One region of the Rhodococcus mengyinensis genome, then DNA from elsewhere that is predicted to be linked to it. Evidence: riboswitches for the same ligand, from Rfam matches in the RefSeq annotation. Region 1 holds a riboswitch; each other region holds the start of a gene.
What was found. A riboswitch is a leader RNA that binds a small molecule or an ion and turns the genes downstream of it on or off. The one in region 1 is predicted to bind S-adenosylmethionine.
Positions count from the first base shown of each region.

Region 1 (5,906 bases):
GCCATTCGTATGGTTCGTACACCCAGGGCCTGGCCCTGCAGGACGCGGGACCGCGGCAACCGGTCGACGACGCCGTGTTCTACGGTTCGCCCGGGTTCGACGCGAACGACGAATCGGATCTCGGGTTGGCACCCCGGCACGGGTTCGTGATGCGCGCGCCCGATGACCCCATCACCGTGGCAGACGGGTTCGGCAGGCTCGGCCCCGATCCGGTGCAGACGGACCTCGAACAACTGTCGGTGCTCGAGGCGTCGACCCCGGACGGCGTGCGGCGCGAAGATGCCAGCGGGCACAGCGAGTATCCGCGGCCGAGTGACAACGGGGAGCTGCGGACGTCCGGCTACAACATGGCGGTGATCGTCGCGGGCATGCCGGAACTGGCTGTCCGGTGACGGTCCGCGGCGGGTGGGTGGTGAAGGCGGTCGCCGTGATCGGCGCGGCGATCCTGACGAGCGGATGTGGTGGCGTGCCGGACAACCCGTACAACTTCAGCGACGAGGAGGTTGCGGCGGCGGCAGCGAGCCTGAGCGACCGGCCGACACTCGCGGTCACCGAGTGGCAGGTCACCGATGCGCTGATGCGGATAAGCGATGCCGTTGCGGCGATTGCACCGGATGTTCGGTGGCGGTGGCATCGCGAACGCAGCCAGGGCGGCGGGTGCCCGGGACCGTATGCGTACACGGAGGGGCAATCCGTCACCACGCCGGTATTGCTGTCCGACACCCCGATCGGCGACGCCGACTGGCCCGCCGTGCTGGCCGCGGCCCGTGCGATCGCCGCCGACGCCGGAATGGACCGGCTCGACGTGCACGCCGACCGACCCGGACACCACGACGTGACGTTCGCCGGTGGCGACGGGAACCGGATCAGGTTCGGGACGTACAGGGCAGCGACGATCAGGGGTATCACGGGCTGCCGCCACCCGTGAGTACTTGTCAACGTCCCGCGGTTAAGAAGTACTCACGGGCGGCGGAGCCGCATCGCCGAACGGATCCGACGTCCGGCCGACCAGGTCGGCGACCGATTTGAGTACCGCGGTGGGACGGTAGGGGAACAGTTCCACCGAATCCCGCGTCGAAATTCCGGTGAGGACGAGGATGGTCTGCAGCCCGGCCTCGAGCCCGCAGACGATGTCGGTGTCCATCCGGTCGCCGATCATCAGCGTGTTCGCGGAGTGCGCGCCGATGGCCCGCAGCGCCGAGCGCATCATCAGCGCATTCGGCTTGCCCACGTAGTACGGGTCGCGACCGGTGGCCCTACTGATCAGTGCGGCAACGGATCCCGTGGCCGGAAGGGAACCCTCCCGGGACGGGCCGGTGGGGTCGGGGTTGGTGGCGATGAAGCGAGCGCCCCTCTCCACCAAACGAATTGCGGTGGTGATCGCCTCGAAGGAGTAAGTGCGGGTCTCGCCGAGGACCACGTAGTCGGGATCGTTGTCGGTGAGGACGTACCCGATGTCGTGCAGTGCGGTGGTGAGCCCGGATTCGCCGACGACGTAGGCGCTGCCGCCGGGGCGCTGGCTCGCCAGGAACGTCGCGGTGGCCAGGGCGGATGTCCAGATCGATTCCTCGGGAATGTCCAGGCCGGTGCGGAGCAGACGGGCGCGGAGGTCGCGCGGAGTCCTGATCGAATTGTTGGTGAGGACGATGAACGGGGTACCCGACTCCCGGAGTTCGGCGAGGAACAGGTCGGCCCCGGGGACCAGGTGCTCTTCGTGGACGAGAACGCCGTCCATGTCCATCAGATAGGTCCAGCCCGGGTGCTCTACGTCTTTGCTCACCGACTCAGTATGAGGGAGCGGGAGGGTGCATGCGCGACTATGCGAGCAGCCGGAACAGGCCGATGAGGCCGACGACGACGATGGTTCCCCGCAATGCGGTCGGCGACAGCCTGCGGCCGTAACGGGCGCCGAGGACGCCTCCGAACAGCGAGCCCACCGCGATCAGGCCGGCGGCCGCCCAGCTGATCCGGTCGAAGGCCACGAGCGTGTACGCGGTCGCGGCGACGACGTTGACGAGGAGCGAGAGCAGGTTCTTCGCGCCGTTCATTCGTTGCAGGCTCTCCGGCAGGATCGCGCCCATCACACCCATCAGCAGGATGCCCTGCGCGGCGGTGAAGTATCCGCCGTACACGCCGACGGCGAACGTCCCGACGGTCAGCAGGGTGAGGCGCGCCGGGCTCAGGCCCGCCTCGTGGCTGCCGCGCTGCTTCGCCCAGGCCTGGATCTTCGGCTGCAGCACCACCAGGATCAGGGCGAGGATCAGCAGCACCGGGACGACGAGTTCGAACACAGTTTCGGGTAGGTGCAGCAGTAGCCACGAGCCGAGAACCGCACCGCACAGCGACGCCGGGATCTGCCACCGCAGCCGCGGTCCCTGCCCGGCCAGTTCCCGCCGGTACCCCCACGTGCCGGACACGCCACCGGCGACCAGGCCGATCGCGTTCGACATCGTGGCGGTCACCGGAGGGAACCCGAACGCCACCAGGGTGGGGAAGGTGATGAGCGTGCCGCTGCCGACGATGGCGTTGATCGCGCCCGCGCCTACACCGGCTACCAGGATCGCGATGACTTCGAGTGGTGTCACCGAGGCGACGTTACAAGGGCCTCGGAAGGCCCGGCGGCCGGGTCACACGACCACGGAGATGCAGGGCCGCACGCCTCATCCAACCGCATGGATCTCCGTCTGTCAGTACTTCTGCGCACGGTGATTCTTGCGGCCGATCGGCACCATTTCCCCTGTGTTGCAGGGAAATACCCCGTGTTGACGGGGTTCGGGAATGCGGCTAGTGTTCGCTTCAACCATCCAGAGCGACCGAGAGACCTGGCTCGTTGACGTCGCAGCAACCCTTCCGAATTCTTCGGGTGCGGGTGCTACCGCCGGGATCGATGGAAGGCAGCACATGAACTACCCCGCGCGCCCTGCGTGGCGCAGACGGCACATCGACCTGTGCCGGACCACCTCCTGCCACTGTTGACGAGGTCTCACAGCACGCTCACCGGGCATTTCGCCCGGTGAGCGCCTGACGCGCGCCCGCATCCCGCGGAAGACGCGCTCTCCTCCAGTCCGGTTTCCAGGTGAAAGGCCGCCTCAGTGATGTCTGTCGTAAGTGGTGAGGGAGCGTGAGCGCCCCCGTTCAGGCGCGTTCGGCCGTGCCCCTCGATTCAGTGCCGTCCGGCGACGGGGACGCCGCGCTGGAAGTGGCGCGGAGGTGGCACCCGTGGCGGTGGGTCGTCAGCGCCGTCGTGCTGGTACTGCTCGCCCAGTTCGTCCACGGCCTCGCGACCAACCCGGGATGGGACTGGGCGACGTTCGCCAAGTACTTCACCGCCGGCTCCGTGCTGCAGGCGCTGTGGATGACGGTGAAGCTGACCTTGTGGGGGACGGTCCTCGGATTCGCACTCGGTGTGGTGCTGGCGGTCAGCCGCTTGTCGCACAACCCGGTGTTGCAGGTGATCGCCTGGGTGTACATCTGGGCGTTCCGGTCGATTCCGCTGATCGTGCAGCTCCTGTTCTGGTTCAACATCACGTACCTGTATCAGACTCTGTCGCTGGGCATTCCGTTCGGTCCGGGCTTCTTCACGTTCGAGGTGAACGGTGTCATCAGCGGCTTCACCGCCGCCGTCATCGGTCTGGCCCTGCATCAGGCCGCGTACTCCGCCGAGATCATCCGCTCCGGCATCATCTCGGTGGACCACGGGCAGATCGAGGCGGCGCAGTCGCTGGGCATCCCGCGCCGACGCCAGTTCTTCAAGATCGTTCTGCCCCAGGCGATGCGCGGCATTCTGCCGAACGCCGCGAACGAGGTGATCAGCCTGTTCAAGGGCACCTCGATCGTGTCGACGATGGCAATCGCCGAACTGTTCTACCAGGTTCAGGTGATCTTCGGCCGCAACGGCCGCGTCGTACCACTGCTGATGGTCGCGACGATCTGGTACATCATCCTGACCACGCTTTTGTCGATCGGCCAGTACTACGTCGAGCGGCACTACGCGCGCGGATCGGCACGGGCGCTGCCGCCGACTCCGTGGCAGAAGCTCACCCGGAAGTTCGCCGAGATCCGTGACGCCGGTGTCTCCGTACCGAGAGGTGCCACGAAATGACAACCGAAGCCCATCCGGCGGAGTACGCGGTGGAAGTTCGCGGAGTCCACAAGTCCTTCGGCGCACTCGAAGTCCTGCGGGGTGTGGACCTGCTGGTCCGCAAGGGCGAGGTGACGGTGATCCTGGGGCCGTCGGGTTCCGGCAAGTCCACGCTGCTGCGCACGCTCAACCACCTGGAGAAGGTCGACCGCGGCACCATCCGCATCGACGGCGACCTCATCGGTTACCGGCGCAAGGGCAGCAAACTGCACGAACTGCGTGAACGCGACATCCTGAAGCAGCGTTCCCGGATCGGATTCGTCTTCCAGAACTTCAATCTGTTCCCCCACCTCACGGTGCTGGAGAACGTGATCGAGGCGCCGGTGTCGGCGCAGGGCCGCGACCGGGCCGAGGTCGAGGCCGAGGCGATTGCGCTGCTGGAACGGGTGGGCGTGGGTGACAAGGCCCACGAGTACCCGCGACAACTGTCCGGCGGCCAGCAGCAGCGGGTCGCGATCGCCCGGGCCCTCGCACTGCGCCCGGCGGTGATCCTGTTCGACGAGCCCACGTCGGCCCTCGACCCGGAACTGGTCGGCGAGGTCCTCGCCGTGATCAAGCAATTGGCACGGGACGGCGCGACCCTCGTGATCGTCACCCACGAGGTGGGCTTCGCGCGGGAGGTCGCCGATACGGCGGTCTTCATGGACGCCGGCGTCGTGGTGGAACAGGGCCCGCCCTCGCAGGTCATCGACAACCCGCAGCACGACCGCACCACAGCATTCCTCTCCCGAGTTCTCTGATTCTCCCCACCTCGGTGTGGATCCCCGAAAGGCACACATGTCCACCGCACGGTTCCGTACGAAAATTCTGGCCTCGGCCCTCACCACCGTCGCGCTGCTCGCCGCCGCGTGCGGGGGCGGCGACGTCGAGGACGAGGGATCGGCGCCGACCTCGGCTGCCGGATACAACCTCACCGCCGACCAGAATCGCATCACCACCGACGAGGTCGAGTCGATCGCCGCGAAGGTCCCCCAGCAGATCCGCGACCGCGGCACGCTCGTCGTGACGGGCAGCGCCGGCTCCGCCCCGCCCCTGCGTTTCTACGCCGACGACGACAAGACGCTCATCGGCTCGGAGACCGACTTCGCGTACCTGATCGGCGACGTTCTCGGGTTGAAGGTCGACCTCCAGGCGGCGGACTGGGCGCAGAACTTCGTCCGCATCGATTCGGGGGAGGCCGACGCGTTCATCTCCAACGTCACCGTCACCGAGGAGCGGAAGGAGAAGTACGACTTCTCGACGTACCGCCTCGACACGGTCGCGTTCGAGACGAAGAAGGACAGCGGCATCCAGATCAAGGAGCCCAAGGACGTCGCAGGTCTGAAGATCGCGGTCTCCTCCGGCACCAATCAGGAAGCGCTGCTGGTGAAGTGGAGTGAGCAGAACGTCGCGGCGGGGCTCGAACCGACCGGCATCACCTACTACCAGAACGTCACCGACTACTACCTGCCCCTCGCGTCGGGCCGGATCGACGCCTACTTCGGGCCCAACCCGTCCTCGTCGTTCCACGTGGCGCAGGCCGGGGAGAGCGAGATCGCCGGAACGTTCTCGGGGGCGGGCGACGCCCTCCAGGGTGAGATCGCCGTGCTCACCAAGAAGGACAACGGACTGGTGACCGCCGTCAACGAGGCCATCAACCACATCATCGAGAACGGTACGTACGCACAGGTTCTCGAACGCTGGAACATCGCGAGCGAGGCCGTCGGCACGTCGGTCGTCAACCCGCCCGGACTCCCGAAGACCAGCTGACAGGAGGACCAGTGAC
Region 1 covers NZ_JBLWIT010000012.1:35,750-41,655, reverse strand. Annotated here, with positions in the region: gene ACNJ7E_RS00935 (alpha/beta hydrolase) at 1-392, shown strand, start outside; gene ACNJ7E_RS00930 (LppA family lipoprotein) at 389-928, shown strand; gene ACNJ7E_RS00925 (HAD-IIA family hydrolase) at 950-1,741, opposite strand; gene ACNJ7E_RS00920 (sulfite exporter TauE/SafE family protein) at 1,818-2,585, opposite strand; SAM riboswitch class I at 2,798-2,894, shown strand; gene ACNJ7E_RS00915 (putative leader peptide) at 2,902-2,976, shown strand; gene ACNJ7E_RS00910 (amino acid ABC transporter permease) at 3,122-4,102, shown strand; gene ACNJ7E_RS00905 (amino acid ABC transporter ATP-binding protein) at 4,099-4,881, shown strand; gene ACNJ7E_RS00900 (ABC transporter substrate-binding protein) at 4,919-5,890, shown strand; gene ACNJ7E_RS00895 (GNAT family N-acetyltransferase) at 5,902-5,906, shown strand, end outside.

Region 2 (5,906 bases), on a different contig from region 1:
GAACTTTTGGAGCGCGACCACCGTGCCGTGGCCGAACAGCGCGACGGCCACGATCTCGGCGGCGATGATGCCGTAGCCGAGGGCGAGCATGCCGTTGTCGACCGGTGTGCCGAGCAGGCGGTGGGCGGCGGCGATCAGCGCGTCACCCGAGGTCCAGACCGCGATCGCGGCGTACGCGAGGGCGAAGAGCAGGGTGAGCCCCGAGCCGATCATCCGTCCGCTCACTCCGAAGTGCGCACCACTCGACACGGTGTTGTTCGTGCCGGTGCGCGGGCCCAGGAGTGACAGGGGAGCGATGAGGAGCGTGCCGAGTCCGATGCCGACCGCGCTGGCCGCGATCGCGCTGCCGAACCCGAGTCCGAACGTGATGGGGAGCCAGCCGAACACGATCACCGAGAACGCCAGGTTGCCGCCGAAGAACACGGCGAGCATGTTGAGCGGTCGCGAATCGCGTTCCGATTCGGGGATGTATTCCACGCCGATCGTCTCGACGTGTCCGAAGCGGTCCTCCGGCGGGGAGGGGGCGTCGTCGTCGAGGGGCGTCGTCGGGTCGAGATTCGTGGACACTGCGGACCTCACATTCCGGGTCGGAGGTGACTGTCATCACGTCCTGTTGGGAACCGAAGATATTCCAAACTGAAAATTCAGTCAAGACCGGCGAGTGACGTGCGCCACCGAGGGTGGTTCGGAGTTTGCGCTGATACGGCGACCGGACTAGATATATGTGTGACCGCTTGTCTCATGTATCCCTCTGTCATCGGAGTGCCTGTGTCTGCCGCCGCCATCAACAGTCGTTTCGCGAACCGGTGCCGGCTCGCCGCAGCGGGGACGGCGTTCGGGCGACGCGACATCGAGGGTCGACGGTGAGGTCGCCGCTCGTCCGGTGGCAGCTGATCGGCTTCGTTCTCGTGGCCCTCACGGGCCTCGTCTACGTGGGTGCCAACTACGTGCGTCTCGACAATCTCCTCGGGTTCGGCGAATACACCGTGCACCTCGAATCGGAGACGTCGGGCGGCATCTTCACCAATGCGGAAGTCACGTACCGCGGCGTGCCGGTCGGCCGCGTCGGGGACATGTCCCTGACCCCGGACGGCGTCGTCGTCGAACTGAGGATCGACACGAGCGCGCCCGACATTCCCGCGTCCGCGAAAGCCGTCGTGGCCAACAGGTCGGCGATCGGCGAGCAGTACGTCGACCTTCGGCCCGCCACCGATCGCGGGCCGTACCTGACGGACGGGTCCCGAATCGCCGCCGCCGACACCTCGACGCCGGTGCCCGTCGAAGAATTGCTCGCCAGCACACAGGGATTGACGAAATCCGTGCCGATCGACGCGCTCCACACCGTCGTGACGGAACTCGGTGCGGCGTTCGACGGCAAGGGCGAAGACCTTCAGTCGCTCGCGGACTCGTTGTCCGGGCTGTCGGCGTCGGGATCCGAATCGCTCGACCGGACACTGGCTTTGGTGCGCGACGGTCGAACTGTACTGGATACGCAGTCCGAACAGTCGTCGGCGATCAAGGATTTCAGTGCCGACCTGGACTCGCTCGCGGATCGTCTGCGCAGCAGCGACCCGGACGTCCGGCGGCTGATCGACAACGGAAATCCGGCGAGCGATCAACTGGGGCAACTTGTCTCGGAGACCGGACCCGGTGCCACGACGAACCTCGCCAACCTGTCCGCCACGGCGAAGGTGATCTCGGTGCAGGCCACCGCCCTGCAGACGCTGTTCGTGTATCTGCCCGGCGTGGCGGCCGCGTCTTCGACCATTGCGCCCGACGACGGAACCGTTCACCTGGGTCTGGTGGCAGAGACCAACAATCCGCCGTCGTGCACCGTCGGCTACGAGGGCACCCAGGCGATCCTCCAGGAGATGAAGCGGAACGACCCGAACTTCGACGACACGCAGCAGGACTTCCCGCAGAACACTGCCGCGTCCTGCGAAGCCCCGCAGGGCAGTCTCACCGGCGTCCGCAGTGCGAACCGGATCGTGTTCGGCGACCCCGCCACCGTTCAGCCGTGGGACTCCACGCCCAAGAAGGACCCGAACAGGCTGGACCTCAACCCGATTGCGAATCAGCTCGCCCCGCTCCTCGGGGTGACTCTCAACTGACGCGAGTTCTCGGTCCCGGATCCGGGACCCTCCGGGTTTCGGGTTGACAACTGCGCGCCGATCCTGCAATCTTCGAAACAGGTCACGAGTACCAGCGTCAAGCCCCGGCTAGCTGGTCGGCAACCCTCCACCGCGGCGGGGTGCTCCGGGTGACGACCAGGCTGAGGTCCATACCGGACCCGGCAAGCGCGGACTCCGAGAGGGCACCGACCCTGCGACGAGTCCCTGACTACGAGGGATGTCGTGATGACTGCTGTACTGACCGCTGACGTGTGTGTTGCCCCCCTGGCCCAGGTTTCGGGCTCCGACCTGCGGGTTCCGCTCGTTCAGGGCGGCGACTGTGCCTACGTCAACTTCGACTACGCCGCCAGTGCGCCGGCGTTGGCGCAGGTGACCGACCGGATCGGGGCACTGCTACCGACGTACTCCAGCGTGCACCGCGGCGCCGGCTACGCGTCGCGGGTCTCGACCGAGTGCTACGAGAAGGCCCGCGACTCTGTCGCCCGGTTCGTCGGAGCGGGGGAGGACCAGGTGGTGGTCTTCACCCGGAACACGACCGACTCGCTGAATCTGCTGGCCGGCTGCGTCCCCGGCAGCACCGTCGTCCTCGACATCGAGCACCATGCGAACCTGCTGCCGTGGAAGAACTCTCGCGTCGTGAGGGCGGCGGACACGCTGGAGGAGACGGTCCGCCTGCTCGTCGCAGAACTGTGCTCCAAGCCCACCGCCCTGCTCGCGGTGACGGGTGCATCCAACGTGACCGGCGAGGTTCTGCCGATCGCCGCCCTCGCCGAGGTGGCGCATCGTTGCGGCGCACGGATTCTCGTCGACGCCGCTCAGCTCGCGCCGCACCGGCGCATCGACGTCGAGGAGTGGGGCGTCGACTACCTCGCGTTCTCCGGGCACAAGCTGTATGCCCCCTTCGGCGCCGGTGTGCTGGTGGGCCGCCGGGACTGGCTGGACGCCGCCGAGCCCTATCTCGCAGGCGGCGGGGCGGTCCGGAACGTGACCGTCGAATCGACCCAGTGGGCGCCCGCCCCTGCCCGGCACGAGGCCGGAACCCCCAACGTGCTCGGCGCGGCGGCGCTCGCCGCCGCGTGCGATGCACTGTCCGAGCTGGACTTCGGCACGGTGGCCGCACACGAGGCGGCACTCACCGGCCGGCTCCTGGACGGCCTCGGCTCCGTCGACGGCCTGGACTTCCTGCGGCTGTGGTCGGACGCCCCCGACACCGTGGGGATCGTGACATTCACGATCGACGGGTTCGAGCCGGGAGAGATCGCCGCCTACCTCTCCGCCGAACATGGAATCGGAGTTCGCGACGGGCGGTTCTGCGCCCATCCTCTGCTGGGCCGCCTTGGCAGGCCTGACGGCGCCGTGCGGGTGAGTGTGGGTCTCGGAAGCTGCTCCGAGGACGTGGATCGGCTGGTCGACGCGGTGCGCACCCTGGTGGCGGGCCGCCGGAGCTGGACCTACGCCAAGGAGAGCGGCCAGTGGAATCCGGTGCCGGAGACGCGTTTTTCGCGGGACGCGCTAGTATGACCGCATGGCATCGCAGGCTGGGAGCACAATGATTGCTCACTGGTGCCGTCGGCATGTCGATCTGTGCCGAACCGCCTCGGGTATGTGTTCGAGCTGACCGTTCTTCCAGCTCCGTTTCATTCACACGTCATTCCCGAGGAACCCCTATGTCTCGAGACAATGCCTTCGTATCCCGTCCCCTTCGCGTCGCCGTCGAACTGACCGGCTCCGGCCACCACCCGGCGGCCGAGGGCGCCACCGGCACGCGGCCGATCAACGGCGCGGACTACTGGGTGGACCTGACCGCCGATTCGACGGATCAGCTCGACCTCACGTCGTTCCCGCCGAACGTCGTCCGGATCCGGGCGTCCGATCTGCGTGAGGCGCAGCAGGAACGCGCACGGATCCGCGCCGAACTCGTCGCCGACGGTCGCGACCCCGACAGCGTCACCGTCCTGGTGGACCTCGAGGTGCTCATCGCCGGGGAGGCCCGCGCCGCCCGCAAGGAGCTGGCCCTCCTCGACAGCGCCCTGGCGACGCCGCGTGCTCCGGTGTCGTTGCAGTACATCGGAACTCCGGTCGGCCTCGCCGGACTCATCGCCGACATCCAGGCGGCAGGCGTCGCCGACGGTGTGACCGTGCTGCCGCTGTCGCTGCCCAGGGTCCTGGAGCAGCTCGTCGACGGCACCCTCCCGTGGCTGGAGGAGCGAGGTCTCGTCACCTCCGCCGACGCCGTCGACGAGGCGCTGCGTCGCTTCGACCTCCCCCTCCGCGAGCGGGTACTGGCGTCCTGAACTGGTCAGTTGCCGTTGTTCGCTGAACCGAGCGGAGTGGGCCGGTAGTACCGGCCCTCGTGATACAGCAGGGGAGCCGAAGCGGAGTCGTCGTCTGCCTCGGCATGAACGCGGGTGACGAGGCCGATGACGAGCGTGTGATCGCCGACGGGAATCAGCTGGTCCACGATCACCCGCAACCAGCTGGGAGTTCCGTGGAGGACCGGTTCGCCGGTGTCGAGTCGCGCCCAGAGCGACTCGTCGGAGAACCGCTGGTCGGCGCTTCGGGAGAATCGCTGAGCCAGGTGCTGCTGGTGCTCGCCGAGGAGGTGAATCACCAGCGAATCCGCGGAATGAAGTGCATCGATGCTGGACGACGTGTTCGCGATGTTGAACGACACCAACGGCGGGTCCAGTGAAACCGAGGAGAACGAGGACGCGGTGAAGCCGACCGGGCCGGACCCCGAATCGAGGGTCACGATGGTGACGCCCGCCGGGTGCCGACGCAGGGCTGCGCGGTAATCCTCGGCGCAGATTCCGGGGGCGAGTCGATGGTCGCGTGGGAGGTCCGAACCATCGACGGTTTCGGCGTTCTCGGCTCTGTCGGACAAATCATTCTCCGGGTCGGCCCGTGCGGGCACTGTGTCATTCTCGTTCACGAGATCTGACGTCAACTATAGGGGCGTCAACCGCCCGGGATTCAGTCGACGTCGATCGCCAGGCCCGCGGTGATCCGCACCAACTCGGAGAACGACGTGCGGAAGACCGTGTCCGGGTGCCCGGCGGCCGCCCACAGTTCCGCGTACTCCGACAGGGCGTTGTCGACGTACGTCGGAAGGTTCGTGGGATGTCCGAGCGGGGCAATACCCCCGATCGGCTGTCCGGTCGCGATCCGCACCATGTCGAGGGGTGCCCGGGTCAGATTTCCCTGCAGTCGTTTGCCCGTGTTCGCCAGATCCACCTCGTGCGCCCCCGACACGAGGAGCAGGATCGGATCGTCGTCCAGGAGGAACACCAGCGACTTGGTGATGGCACCGATATCGACCCCCAGAGACTCCGCCGCCTCGGCCGCGGAGTGGGTGGAGTCGGGCTGGGTCACGATCACCCCATGGTGTCCTCGCGCGATCAGAGTCTCGGCGACATGCGCGGCGTGGGGGTGCAGGGGCGTCGGCATGAACCAAGAGTAGGTCCATTCCTCCGGTACGACATCAAGAAGCGTCGTCCGACACGACATCGGAACGGGGCGTAGTCGATTCCGGCTTCCGGAGGCGCCGGGCGGTGAACCCGAACAGCAGTCCGAGCCCGACCACGGAATAGAGCGCGAGGGCGAGCGCGGGCTGTCCGAGCCCCACGTCGTCGAAGTACACGATGCTTCGAATTCCCTCGGTGCCGGCGCCCGGGGTGATCCAGCGTCCGATGGCCGCGTAGAAGGCGGGAATGACGTTCGAACCGAACGCACCGCCGGCGCTGGGATTGCCGAGAATGACGAAGACGGCGATCG
Region 2 covers NZ_JBLWIT010000084.1:75,827-81,732, reverse strand. Annotated here, with positions in the region: gene ACNJ7E_RS15775 (purine-cytosine permease family protein) at 1-567, opposite strand, end outside; gene ACNJ7E_RS15770 (MlaD family protein) at 864-2,111, shown strand; SAM riboswitch class IV at 2,192-2,306, shown strand; gene ACNJ7E_RS15765 (aminotransferase class V-fold PLP-dependent enzyme) at 2,358-3,653, shown strand; gene ACNJ7E_RS15760 (putative leader peptide) at 3,658-3,750, shown strand; gene ACNJ7E_RS15755 (LLM class oxidoreductase) at 3,800-4,426, shown strand; gene ACNJ7E_RS15750 (flavin reductase family protein) at 4,432-4,941, opposite strand; gene ACNJ7E_RS15745 (YbaK/EbsC family protein) at 5,106-5,579, opposite strand; gene ACNJ7E_RS15740 (ABC-2 transporter permease) at 5,614-5,906, opposite strand, start outside.
Region 2: another riboswitch for S-adenosylmethionine. It lies ahead of ACNJ7E_RS15765 (aminotransferase class V-fold PLP-dependent enzyme); the one in region 1 lies ahead of ACNJ7E_RS00915 (putative leader peptide).

Region 3 (5,906 bases), on a different contig from region 1:
GCCGCGGCAGCCACCGAGGACATTGGTCGCGATGACGCACCATTCGTCGGTGTCGATCGGCGCACCCGGACCGACCATCCCGGTCCACCAGCCGGGGGAGGGGTGTTCGTCGGTGACGGGTCCGGTGACGTGCGAGTCGCCGGTGAGGGCGTGCTCGACGAGCACCACGTTGTCCCGGTTCGGGGACAACTCACCCCATCGCTGCACGGCGAGGGACACCGACGGGATCACTGTTCCGCTCTCGAGCTCGAGCGATCCGATGTCGATGGTGCCGAGACGTCCGTCCGCCACGGGCAGGTTCTGTACAGCGCTCACGGTCAAGATGCCGCCGCCGTGAGTCCGGTCTCGATATCGGCGATGATGTCGTCGATCCCTTCGATGCCTACAGCCAGGCGGACCAGTCCGGGGGTGACGCCGCTGGCGGCCTGCTCCTCGGGGGTCAGCTGGGAGTGTGTGGTGGACGCCGGGTGGATCACCAGCGAGCGGACGTCGCCGATGTTCGCGACGTGACTGTGCAGGGTGAGCGCGTTGACGAACTTCTTGCCCGCGTCGATGCCGCCGGCGAGTTCGAACGTCACGATCGCGCCCGCACCCCGCGGCGCGATCTGCTTCGCCCGGTCGTGCCAGGGCGACGACGGAAGCCCGGCGTATCCGACGGACACGACCTCCGGCCGCGCCTCCAGGTACTGGGCGACGGCGGTCGCGTTGGACACGTGCCGTTCCATGCGAAGGCTCAGCGTCTCGAGACCCTGGGCGATGAGGAACGCGTTGAACGGGGAGATCGCCGAGCCGAGGTCGCGGAGCAGCTGCACGCGCGCCTTGAGGGCGAAGGCAGGCGGTCCGAGTTCGGAGTAGACGACGCCGTGGTAGCTCGGGTCCGGGGTGGTGAAGTTGCCGTGGCGGCCCTGGGTCCAGTCGAACGTGCCGCCGTCGACGATGACACCGGCGATCGCCGTGCCGTGGCCACCGAGGTACTTGGTGGCGGAGTGCACCACGATGTCCGCACCGTGCTCGAGGGGGCGGATCAGGTAGGGGGTGGCCACCGTGTTGTCGACGATCAGCGGGAGCCCGTGCTGATGGGCGATCCCGGAGATGCCCGGCAGGTCGAGGACGTCGTTGCGGGGGTTGGAGATGGTCTCGCCGTAGAACGCCTTCGTGTTGTCCCGGATCGCGTCCTTCCACTGCTCGAGGTCGTCGGGGTCCTCGACGAACGAGACCTCGATGCCGAGCTTGGGCAGCGTGTAGTGGAAGAGGTTGTAGGTGCCGCCGTACAGCCGCGGGCTGGAGACGATGTGGTCGCCCGCCTCGGCGAGGTTCAGGATCGCGATCGTCTCGGCGGCCTGTCCGGAGGACAGCAGCAGGGCGGCGACGCCGCCTTCGAGGGCGGCGATGCGCTGCTCGACCGCGTCCTGGGTGGGGTTCATGATGCGGGTGTAGATGTTGCCCGGCTCGGCCAGACCGAACAGCGCGGCAGCGTGATCGGTGCTGTCGAACGTGTACGAGGTGGTCTGGTAGATCGGCAGCGCCCGCGCCTTGGTGGTCGCGTCGGACGTCTGCCCGGCGTGGATCTGCTTGGTCTCGAACGACCAGTTCTCGGTCATGTGCTGTCTACTCCAGTGGTCTGACGAGGCGCGACGGAGTTGCTGGTTCGTTCGCGCGCAGGGCTTGTCTGGGGTCTATCTACGACAACAACAACACATCATGAACCTCCGATGTCGGACCCGCGCTTGTCACCCGACTGTTGTATGAATCAGGGAACCAGGTCATCACCCGGGGCACCCCACCGCGGTGGAGGGTTGCCGGCCAGCTAGCCGGGGCTCGTTGCTGGCACTCATGACCTGGAGTGAATCTTAGCGGCTGGGGTGGAACGACCGGAAACGGCACCGATCAGGGCCACTAGCAGGGAAAAGTTACCCGTGAGTAGGGATGGCCTCCGTGCCCCAGGTGTTGCGAGCGTGGCGCATAGCAGTACGCTTGTCTTGTTTACGTGCGGTCTCCCAGCGGCCGCCTTGACCGTCTACGTTTGAAAAGCGAACCGTTCGCGGACCCACTCACAAAGTGCGACCGCAACCGTGTAACCAGGGAATCTTCCTAGGAGGACGCGAAGCACCCATGTCCAAAATCAAGGTTGAGGGCACCGTCGTCGAACTCGACGGCGACGAGATGACACGCATTATCTGGCAGTTCATCAAAGACAAACTGATCCATCCTTACCTGGATGTGAATCTCGAGTACTACGACCTCGGCATCGAACACCGGGACGAGACCGACGACCAGGTGACCGTCGACGCGGCCAACGCCATCAAGAAGCACGGCGTCGGCGTCAAGTGCGCGACCATCACCCCGGACGAGGCACGCGTCGAGGAGTTCGGTCTCAAGAAGATGTGGCGGTCGCCCAACGGCACCATCCGCAACATCCTCGGTGGGACGATCTTCCGCGCGCCGATCATCATCTCCAACGTTCCGCGACTGGTTCCGGGCTGGACCAAGCCGATCATCATCGGCCGTCACGCCTTCGGCGACCAGTACCGCGCCACCGACTTCAAGGTCCCCGGTCCCGGCAAGGTGATGATCACCTACACGCCCGAGGACGGCAGCGAGCCGATCGAGCACGAGCTGGTGAACTTCCCCGAGGGCGGCGGCGTCGTCCAGGGTCAGTACAACTTCACCAAGTCCATCGAGGACTTCGCGCGCGCCTCGCTCAACTACGGCCTGCAGCAGAACTACCCGGTGTACCTGTCGACCAAGAACACCATCCTCAAGGCGTACGACGGCGCGTTCAAGGACATCTTCCAGCACGTCTACGAGACCGAGTTCAAGTCGGAGTTCGACGCGGCAGGACTCACCTACGAGCACCGTCTCATCGACGACATGGTCGCGTCGGCGCTCAAGTGGGAGGGCGGCTACGTCTGGGCCTGCAAGAACTACGACGGCGACGTCCAGTCCGACACCGTCGCGCAGGGCTTCGGATCGCTCGGCCTCATGACCTCCGTGCTGCTGACCCCGGACGGACAGACGTGTGAGGCCGAGGCCGCACACGGCACCGTGACGCGTCACTTCCGTCAGCACCAGCAGGGCAAGCCGACGTCCACCAACCCCATCGCGTCGATCTTCGCGTGGACCCGTGGACTCGAGCACCGCGGCAAGCTGGACAACACCCCCGACGTCATCGGCTTCGCCCAGAAGCTCGAAGACGTGGTCATCAAGACCGTCGAGGGTGGCCAGATGACCAAGGACCTCGCGATGCTGGTCGGCGGCGACCAGGGCTACCTGACCACCGAGGAGTTCCTCGGTGCGCTGGACATCAACCTCCAGAAGGCCATCGCCGAGCAGTAGGCACCGAGCCACAGCGTTACGAGCGGGACGTCCCCTCACGGGGCGTCCCGTTCGGGGTTTCCGGGCCGGGTGAGTCATCTCACGGTCGCTCGCGGCGCGAAAAGCGGAATCCGGGGAAGAGAATTTCGATGTGGGTCGTTGCGCAACGAGGCGCCGTGCGCCGCGTAGCCGTCTCCCCGCCTAGTCGAAAGTTCTGCTGTGAGCACTTCCACCCCCGTCCGCCCCGAGCACCTCGGTGTCATCGCCCAACATCCGTCCGTCCGCAAGCTCGCCATGATCGCGCTCGCGCTCGGTGGCTTCGGGATCGGGACCACCGAGTTCGTGGCGATGGGGCTACTGCCCGAGATGGCGTCGAGTCTCGGGATCACCGAGCCGACGGCCGGGCACGTCATCTCGGCGTATGCGCTGGGTGTGGTCGTCGGCGCGCCACTCATCGCGGCGTTGACCGCGCGGGTGCCCCGTAAGACGCTGCTGATCGCGTTGATGGCGGCGTTCACGATCGGCAACGCCGCCACGGTGTTCGCGCCGAACTACGGCGTGCTGATGGCCGCGCGGTTCGTGGCGGGCCTGCCGCACGGCGCCTACTTCGGTGTCGCGGCCCTCGTGGCGGCGCACCTCGCGGACCGCGGCCAGCGAGCCAGGGCGGTCGCTCTCGTGATGATGGGACTGTCGGTGGCCAACGTCGTCGGCGTTCCCGTCGCGTCGTGGCTGGGCCAGACGCTCGGCTGGCGCAGCGCCTTCGCGCTCGTGGCCGTGATCGGTGTGGTGACACTGGGCGCGATCTGGTCGTGGGTGCCCGCGCTCGCCGCCATGCGGATGTCGAATCCCCTCACCGAACTCGGTGCCCTGCGCCGCGCGCAGGTGTGGATGACGCTGATCATCGGCATGGTCGGGTTCGGTGGCATGTTCGCCGTCTACACGTACATCAGCACGACGCTCACCGACGTCGCCGGCCTGTCGCGGTCGCTGGTGCCGCTGGCCCTGATGATCTACGGCCTGGGCATGGTCGCGGGCAATCTGATCGGCGGCCGACTCGCCGACCGGGCGCTGATTCCCGGCCTGTTCGTATCGATGACGGCGCTCGGGGTGTTGCTCGGCGTCTTCGTGATCGCCTCCCACAACCCGTACACGGCGCTGCTGCTGGTGTTCTTCGTCGGTGCGGCGGGTGCGTCGATGGTTCCCGGGTTGCAGACCCGGCTGATGGACGTCGCCGCGGACGCCCAGACCCTCGCCGCCTCGCTCAACCACGCGGCCCTCAACATCGCGAACGCGTTCGGGGCGTGGATCGGTGGTGTCGTGATCGCGGCCGGCTACGGCTACACGGCGCCCGCCGCGGTCGGTGCGCTGCTGGCCGTGGCGGGTCTCGTGGTCCTCACCGTGGCGGTCGCGATGGAACGCCGCAGCGCCCGTTCGTCTCGGTAGCCGCGCTGTCGTACGCGTCCGCTACGGTGCTTGCCGTGCCACACATCATCACCACCGTCAATGTCAACGGCGTTCGCGCCGCCGCCCGCAAGGGGCTCACCGAGTGGATCGAGCGCACAGAGGCCGACGTCGTGTGTCTGCAGGAGACGCGGGCGTCCGACGAGCAGCTCGCCGAGACGCTCGCGCCCGCTCTGGAGGGCGGATGGAACCTGGTGTCCGCGGAGCCGTCGTCGAAGGGACGCAACGGCGTCGCGATCCTGTCCCGGAAACCTGCCGACGCCTTCCGCGTCGGCCACGGTGACGACGAGTTCGCGACCGCGGGCCGCTACCTCGAGGCCGACTTCGACGACCTGACCGTCGCGAGCCTGTACCTGCCCTCCGGGGAGGCCCAGACACCGCGGCAGGAGGAGAAGGAGCGGTTCATGGACTCCTTCGCCCGGTACCTCACCGACACCGCAGCGGCCGCCGTCGCGGCAGGCAGGCACGTCGTGGTCTGCGGCGACTGGAACATCGCCCACGCCGAACTCGACCTGAAGAACTGGAAGACCAACAAGAAGAACTCCGGTTTCCTCCCGAACGAGCGGGAGTGGCTCGGCGCCCTGTTCGCCGAGGACGCGCACTGGACCGACGTGGTCCGGCACCTCAATCCCGACGTCGCCGGGCCGTACTCCTGGTGGTCGTACCGCGGGAAGGCGTTCGACAACGACTCCGGCTGGCGCATCGACTACCAGATCGCCACCCGGGAACTGGCTGAGCGGGCCAAGCAGGCCGTCGTCGAGCGCGCCGAAACCTACGACCAGCGGTGGTCAGATCACGCGCCGGTCACCGTCCAGTACCGGTGACGGCCGGTATCTGATTCGTGTCGTCACGGCGCACGTGAAAAGATCAGTACTCATGTCGACCCCTGCAGCTCAGAAACCCATCGCGAAACCGCGGGTGCTCTCCGGCATCCAGCCCACCGCCGACTCGTTCCACCTCGGCAACTTCCTGGGTGCTCTGCAGCAGTGGGTGCCTCTGCAGGACGACTTCGACGCGTTCTACTTCATCCCCGACCTTCACGCGATCACGGTGGCGCAGGACCCGAAGGAGCTGCGCCGTCGTACGAAGATCGCGGCGGCGCAGCTGCTGGCGCTCGGAATCGACCCCGA
Region 3 covers NZ_JBLWIT010000125.1:46,014-51,919, reverse strand. Annotated here, with positions in the region: gene metX (homoserine O-acetyltransferase MetX) at 1-321, opposite strand, end outside; gene ACNJ7E_RS28620 (bifunctional o-acetylhomoserine/o-acetylserine sulfhydrylase) at 318-1,601, opposite strand; SAM riboswitch class IV at 1,719-1,839, opposite strand; gene ACNJ7E_RS28615 (NADP-dependent isocitrate dehydrogenase) at 2,113-3,336, shown strand; gene ACNJ7E_RS28610 (MFS transporter) at 3,535-4,758, shown strand; gene ACNJ7E_RS28605 (exodeoxyribonuclease III) at 4,794-5,600, shown strand; gene trpS (tryptophan--tRNA ligase) at 5,653-5,906, shown strand, end outside.
Region 3: another riboswitch for S-adenosylmethionine. It lies ahead of ACNJ7E_RS28620 (bifunctional o-acetylhomoserine/o-acetylserine sulfhydrylase); the one in region 1 lies ahead of ACNJ7E_RS00915 (putative leader peptide).